DNA from 2 places in the Intrasporangium calvum DSM 43043 genome. Region 2 is predicted to be linked to the other one. Evidence: riboswitches for the same ligand, from Rfam matches in the RefSeq annotation. Region 2 holds a riboswitch; the other holds the start of a gene.
The links. Region 2 has a riboswitch for glycine ahead of gcvP (aminomethyl-transferring glycine dehydrogenase). Riboswitches for the same ligand answer to the same signal wherever they lie in the genome.
Positions count from the first base shown of each region.

Region 1 (3,402 bases), 1.9 Mb from region 2:
CCGGCCGGCTACCGAGTCTTCCGCCCCGAGGATGTCGACCGCCTGCGCTACATCCTCGCCGCGCAGCGGGACCGTTTCTGGCCCCTCAAGGTCATTCGCGAGGCTCTCGATGCCCTCGACCGTGGTCTGGCCGACCCAGGCACGGAGTCCGTTCGGCCGCAGCCCGACCTCCCCACGCCGGATCCTGTCGGTCCCGAACCGGCGGCGTTCCGCCCCCGCGCCCGAGTGCGGCTCACCGGTCCTGAGCTGCGGCAGGCGAGCGGCATCGACAAGCCCATGTTCGCTGCGCTCGAGAGCTTCGGCCTGCTGCGCGCCGACCGCACCGGCCACTTCACCGCCGAAGCGGTCTCCGTCGCCGTCGCGGCCCGAAGGCTGGCCGAGCACGGGCTCGAACCTCGACACCTCCGACCCTTCCGGACCGCCGCGGACCGGGAGATCGGCCTCGTCGACCAGGTCCTGGCCACCCGACGGGGGAGCGGGTCGAAGGAGGAGCGGACCGCGGAGATCCTCTCGGCCTGCGTGGCCCTGCACGTCGCCCTGGTGCGCTCCGGCCTCGAGCGCTGACCCCGGGGGGTCCGCACCTCACCGGCTGCCCGCACCGCCCTCGTCCGCCGCCCCGGGCCGGACGACCCACCCGCGAACCCGGCCCGGTGACAGGGTCGCCGGGCCGCGCTAGAGGTACGGTGGAGTGGTGAGAGAGGTCGACGTCCTGGGCGTCCGCGTGGAGATGCCGACGAACCAGCCGATCGTGCTGCTGCGAGAGCGGGACGGTGGTCGGTACCTGCCGATCTGGATCGGGGCACCGGAGGCGGCGGCCATCACCTACGCGCAGCAGGGAGTGGTCCCCCCACGGCCCCTGACGCACGACCTGATGCGCGACCTCCTCGCGGTTCTCGGGCACCAGCTCACCGAGGTGCGGATCGTCGCTCTCAAGGACTCCGTCTTCCACGCCGCCCTCATCATCGACGGCACGACGGAGATCAGCTCACGAGCCTCTGACGCCATCGCGCTGGCCCTGCGGACCGGGTCGAAGGTCCTGGTCGATCCGAGCATTCTCGACGAGGCCGCGATCGTGGTCTCCTCTGATGAGGACGACGAGGTCGAGCGGTTCAAGGAGTTCCTCGACCATGTCTCCGCAGAGGACTTCGAGCACCCCGGTGAGCCCGGGCCGGCCCAGGAGCCCTGATCGTCGCCGCGGGGTCCGGTACGACACGGCGCCGTTCGGGACCCCGGTGATTGACGGTGCCCGGTCGTGGTCCTACCGTCGAAGTGAACAACGTGCCTGTAGTTACCTGGATGTCGTCTGCTCGACGCCCGGACCCGAACGAGAGGAACTCGCATGGCCGCCATCGAGGATGCCGCCCCGGCGAGCCGGCGGCCACCGTTCCCCTCGCAGGGGATGCTCTTCTCCGACGACCTCCCGGACCTGACCGAGGACGCCGGCTATCGCGGGCCCACGGCTTGTCGCGCGGCCGGGATCACCTACCGTCAGCTCGACTACTGGGCCCGGACCGGGCTGGTCGAGCCGTCCGTGCGCGGAGCCACGGGTTCTGGGACCCAGCGTCTCTACGGTTTCCGCGACATCCTCGTGCTGAAGGTGGTCAAACGACTCCTCGACACCGGGGTCTCGCTGCACCAGATCCGCGTGGCGATCGAGCACCTGCGCGAGCGGGGTGTGGAGGACCTCGCCCAGATCACCCTGATGAGTGATGGCGCCTCCGTGTACGAGTGCACCTCCGCCGACGAGGTCATCGACCTCGTGCAGGGCGGGCAGGGAGTCTTCGGCATCGCCGTGGGTCGGGTCTGGCGTGAGGTCGAGGGCGAGCTGGCCCAGCTCCCGAGTGAGCGCGCGGAGGACTCGGAGCCGTCGGACCACCCCGACGACGAGCTGACCGCCCGGCGGCAGGCGCGCCGCATCTCCTGAGGCGCTCACTCATCCGGTGAGCGGCTGGTAGGTTTGCCGTGCCGTCCAACCCACATGGGAGAGACCGGGTCGACGTGAGGCGCTTGTCGCCTGACCTCGGCTCGGCGCCGAAGGGGCAACATCCCCGGAACCTCTCAGGCACCCGGACCATGTGGCGAGGCACCCTGGAGGACGTGGGCACTGCCGCCGACGCCGACAGACGGGGAGCGTGTGTCATCCGCTCGTCCCGTCAGGAGCCCCGATGTCTTCCCAGTCCCCAGCCACGCTCGACACCCCCTTCGCCGATTTCGTGGGCCGGCACGTCGGTCCCCGCGCCGACGACATCGAGCAGATGCTGGGCATCGTCGGTCAACCCAGCCTCGACGCCATGTGCGACCGGGCCATCCCGGGAGCCATCAGGTCGACCGAGGCGCTCCGGGTCGACGCCGCCGACAGCGAGTCCGCGGTCATCGAGGAGCTGCGCGGCTTCGCCGCCCGCAACACCGTGCTCACCTCCCTCATCGGCCTCGGCTACTACGGCACCGTCACGCCCCCCGTCGTGCGCCGCAACGTCCTCGAGAACCCGGCGTGGTACACCGCCTACACGCCCTACCAGCCTGAGATCTCCCAGGGTCGACTCGAGGCCCTGCTCAACTTCCAGACGGTCGTCAGCGACCTGACCGGCCTCGACATCGCCGGATCCTCCCTGCTCGACGAGGCGACCGCGGCCGCGGAGGCGATGTCCCTCATGCACCGGGCCTCCCGTGCCGCGGACGGCGTGGTCGTCGTCGACGAGCGGGTCTTCCCGCAGACCATCGCCGTGATGCACACCCGAGCCTCCGCCATCGGACTTCCGCTCGTCGTCGCCGATCTGCGAGGGGTCCGTTCGGCCGAGGACCTGGGCGCTGCCGCTGACGGCGCCACCGTGGTCGGGGTCGTCGTGCAGTATCCCGACGCGACCGGGGCCGTGCTCGACTGGCGCGCTCTTGCCGAGGCCGCCGACGCTGCCGGGGCGCTCGTCACCGCCTGCGCGGACCTGCTCGCCCTCACCCTCGTCGTGCCGCCGGGCGAGTGGGGCGCCGACATCGCAGTCGGCAGCGCCCAACGGCTCGGCGTGCCGATGGGCTTCGGCGGCCCGCACGCCGGCTACATGTCGGTTCACCAGGGCCTCGAGCGCCAGCTGCCCGGGCGTCTCGTCGGCGTGTCGGTCGACGCGCACGGCAAGCCGGCCTACCGCCTCGCGCTGCAGACCCGCGAGCAGCACATCCGTCGGGAGAAGGCCACCTCCAACATCTGCACCGCCCAGGTGCTCCTCGCCGTCATGGCCTCGATGTACGCGGTCTGGCACGGTCCCGAGGGCCTGACCGGCATCGCCCAGCGGATCCAGTCGCACACCGCTCGCCTCCGTGCGGCTCTCCGGGCCGGCGGCGTGGACGTCGTCACCGAGACCCATTTCGACACGCTGACGGTCTCTGTTCCCGGTCGAGCCGACGGCGTCG
Region 1 covers NC_014830.1:2,046,842-2,050,243, reverse strand. Annotated here, with positions in the region: gene ftsR (transcriptional regulator FtsR) at 1-564, shown strand, start outside; gene INTCA_RS09205 (bifunctional nuclease family protein) at 692-1,186, shown strand; gene INTCA_RS09200 (MerR family transcriptional regulator) at 1,340-1,924, shown strand; glycine riboswitch at 1,970-2,084, shown strand; gene gcvP (aminomethyl-transferring glycine dehydrogenase) at 2,166-3,402, shown strand, end outside.
Region 1: linked by a shared signal. The riboswitch ahead of gcvP (aminomethyl-transferring glycine dehydrogenase) and the one ahead of gcvP (aminomethyl-transferring glycine dehydrogenase) in region 2 are both predicted to bind glycine.

Region 2 (3,402 bases):
CGGTGGTAGCCGCGGATCGCGAGGAGCCCCGCGAGCTCGCCCTGGCTGCCGGCGTTCGGCTGGATCGACACCTTCGCGTAGCCGGTCACCTCCGCGAGCCACGTCTCGAGCTCGTCGACGAGCCGGGTGTAGCCGGCAGCCGCGGAAGCGGGCACGAAGGGGTGCAGCGCCGCGAAGCCCGGAAGGCTGATCGGCTCCATCTCGGTCGTGGCGTTGAGCTTCATCGTGCACGAGCCGAGCGGGATCATCCCGCGGTCGAGCGCATAGTCCTTGTCCGAGAGCGAGCGCAGGTACCGGAGCATCTGCGTCTCGGAGTGGTGCGCGGAGAAGACGGGGTGGGTCAGGTAGCCCGACGTGCGGACGAGGCCCCCGGGGAGGCGGTCCGTGGCGGCCGGCTCGAGGGGGGCGCTGTCGGGTGCGCCGTCGGCGGCGGCGGAGGTTCCGGAGGTTCCGGCGCCGAAGGCCGCGAGGACCGCTGCGAGGTGCCGCCCGGTCGTCGTCTCCGAGCAGGAGATCCCGACGTGGTCGGCGTCCACCTCGCGCAGGTGGACCCCTCGTGCAGCGGCAGCGGCGACGATCTCGGCCGCCCGGCCCGGGACCTTGGTCAGCACGGTGTCGAAGTAGTCGTCGTGGACGACCTCGACCCCGGCGCCGCGGAGCGCGTCGCCGAGGGCCACCGCCTGACGGTGCACCCCGGAGGCGATCGCACGCAGGCCCTCGGGGCCGTGGTAGACGGCGTACATCGAGGCGACGACGGCGAGCAGGACCTGCGCGGTGCAGATGTTCGACGTCGCCTTGTCCCGGCGGATGTGCTGCTCGCGGGTCTGGAGCGCGAGCCGGTACGCCGGGCGGCCGGCGGAGTCGACGCTCACGCCGACGAGGCGGCCGGGGATGGAGCGCTCGAGTCCGTCCCGAACCGCCATGTAGCCGGCGTGCGGGCCGCCGTAGCCCATCGGGACGCCGAACCGCTGGGTCGAGCCGACCGCGATGTCGGCGCCCCAGTCGCCGGGCGCGGCGAGGAGGGTGAGGGCGAGCAGGTCCGCGGACACGGCGACGAGAGCACCGCGCTCGTGGGCCGCGGCCGTGAGAGCGGCGTGGTCCCGAACCACCCCGGAGGCGCCGGGATACTGGACGACGACGCCGAAGAAGTCCTCCTCGGGCAGCCCGTCGGCGAGGTCGGCGACGTGGACCTCGACACCGATCGCCGCACACCGGGTCCGCAGCACCGCGATGCTCTGGGGGAAGAGGTCGGCGTCGACGACGATCCGCTCGGCCTTGACCTTGCTCGTGCGACGCATGACCGTCATGGCCTCGGCGACAGCGGTCCCCTCATCGAGGAGGGAGGCGTTCGACGTCGTCAGCCCTGTGAGATCCGCCACCATGGTCTGGAAGTTGATCAGGGCCTCCAGGCGGCCCTGGCTGATCTCCGGCTGGTACGGCGTGTAGGCGGTGTACCAGGCCGGGCTCTCGACGACGTTGCGCCGGATCACGGCCGGCGTGACGGTGCCGTAGTAGCCCAGGCCGAGCATCGCCTCGGCCGAGTCGTTCTCCTCCGAGATGGCGCGCAGCTCGGCCTGCACCTCCGCCTCGGACAGGGGTTGTGGGAGGGAGAGCGCCGCGGGGTTGCGCACCCCCTTGGGGACGGCCCGGTCGACGAGCGACTCGAGCGACTCGTAGCCGAGCTCGGCCAGCATCTTGGCCTGGTCATCGGCCGAGAAGCCGATGTGCCGCGAGTGGAAATCCACTGAGGTGGAACCAGACTGCGGCAGAGCCGGCAGCTGGGAGGCGGCGGGGGTGTGCGACAGCGGAGAATGGTGCGTCATTGCGGGAGGCTCCCTGGTCGGTGCGCGCGTCAGAGCGCGACTGGATGGTCACCTCCCCGCTCTGTCATTGGACCTGAGAGCTTCACCGGCCTCTCAGCCGGCTTGCACCGTGGGTGCAGGACGCGGTCCTGCTTTCCAGAGTTCGCCTCATCGCAACGGTCATGGGGGCCTGAGAGATTCTGGGGAGAAGTTGCTCCTTCGGCGCCGCGACTGGCTGGTCGCGAACTCTCCCGCTGCGATTCGAATGGCGGATATGGAGTTTGTCGCGATCACGGTAGGTGCCGCGGGGCTCCCCGTCAATGCGTGACCACCTGATGGTGAACAGCGGTTCAGCAAGACATCCGACATCTGGACCGGGGGCTTGTGCCGTCCCGACGTCAGGTCTACCGTCCGGCGCACCATCTAATTGAAAATGCCATCGAGCTGTGGCGGGAGAGTCCCGTCGTCCTCAACGAGGACGTTCGGGCGCCGAAGGAGCAAGTCCTCCCCTGGAATCTCTCAGGCCCCCGTACCGCCACCGGCTGGGCAACTCTGGAAAGCTGCCGGGCGCCACGCCCGGACACCGACGGTGCAAGCGGATGACTCCGCGAATCTCTCAGGTCCGAACACAGAGCGGGGAGGGACCACTCATCCCCTGCCGGAACGGACCGGACCATGCCTCAACTCAGCAACGGCGCTGACACCCTGATCGCGCCTCCCCCCGCACCTCCGACCCCCGAGGCTCGGGCGGCCGAGGCGACCAGCGCGGAGAGCCCGCACCTGGCGCGCTCCCTGTCGAACCGCCACATCCAGCTCATCGCCATCGGCGGCGCCATCGGCACGGGGCTCTTCATGGGCTCCGGCAAGACGATCTCGCTCGCCGGCCCGTCGGTGATCTTCGTCTACATGATCATCGGCTTCATGCTCTTCTTCGTCATGCGGGCGATGGGTGAGCTGCTCCTCTCCAACCTCAACTACAAGTCGTTCACCGACTTCGCCGCGGACCTCCTCGGGCCGTGGGCCGGCTTCTTCACCGGCTGGACCTACTGGTTCTGCTGGATCGTCACCGGGATCGCCGACATCGTCGCGATCGCCGGCTACGTGCGGTACTGGTGGGCGGACCTGCCGCTCTGGATCCCGGCGGTCTCCGCGATCGTCCTGCTGCTCAGCCTCAACCTGCCGACGGTCAAGGCGTTCGGCGAGACCGAGTTCTGGTTCGCGCTCGTGAAGATCGTCGCGATCGTGACGCTCATCGTCGTCGGCATCGTCATGGTGTTCAACTCGTTCACCGCGCCGAACGGAGCCGAGGCCTCGTTCACCAACCTGTGGAACGACGGCGGGATGTTCCCCACCGGTGTCATGGGCTTCGTCGCGGGCTTCCAGATCGCGGTCTTCGCGTTCGTCGGTCTCGAGCTCGTCGGCACCACGGCCGCCGAGACGAAGAGCCCGGAGCGGACGCTGCCGAAGGCGATCAACTCGATCCCGATCCGGATCATGCTCTTCTACGTCGGAGCGCTCGTCGTCATCATGGCGGTCACCCCGTGGCGTGAGATCGTGGCCGACAAGTCCCCCTTCGTGGGCATGTTCAGCCTGGCCGGCC
Region 2 covers NC_014830.1:3,961,384-3,964,785, forward strand. Annotated here, with positions in the region: gene gcvP (aminomethyl-transferring glycine dehydrogenase) at 1-1,823, opposite strand, end outside; glycine riboswitch at 1,875-1,969, opposite strand; glycine riboswitch at 1,970-2,066, opposite strand; glycine riboswitch at 2,243-2,347, shown strand; gene cycA (D-serine/D-alanine/glycine transporter) at 2,478-3,402, shown strand, end outside.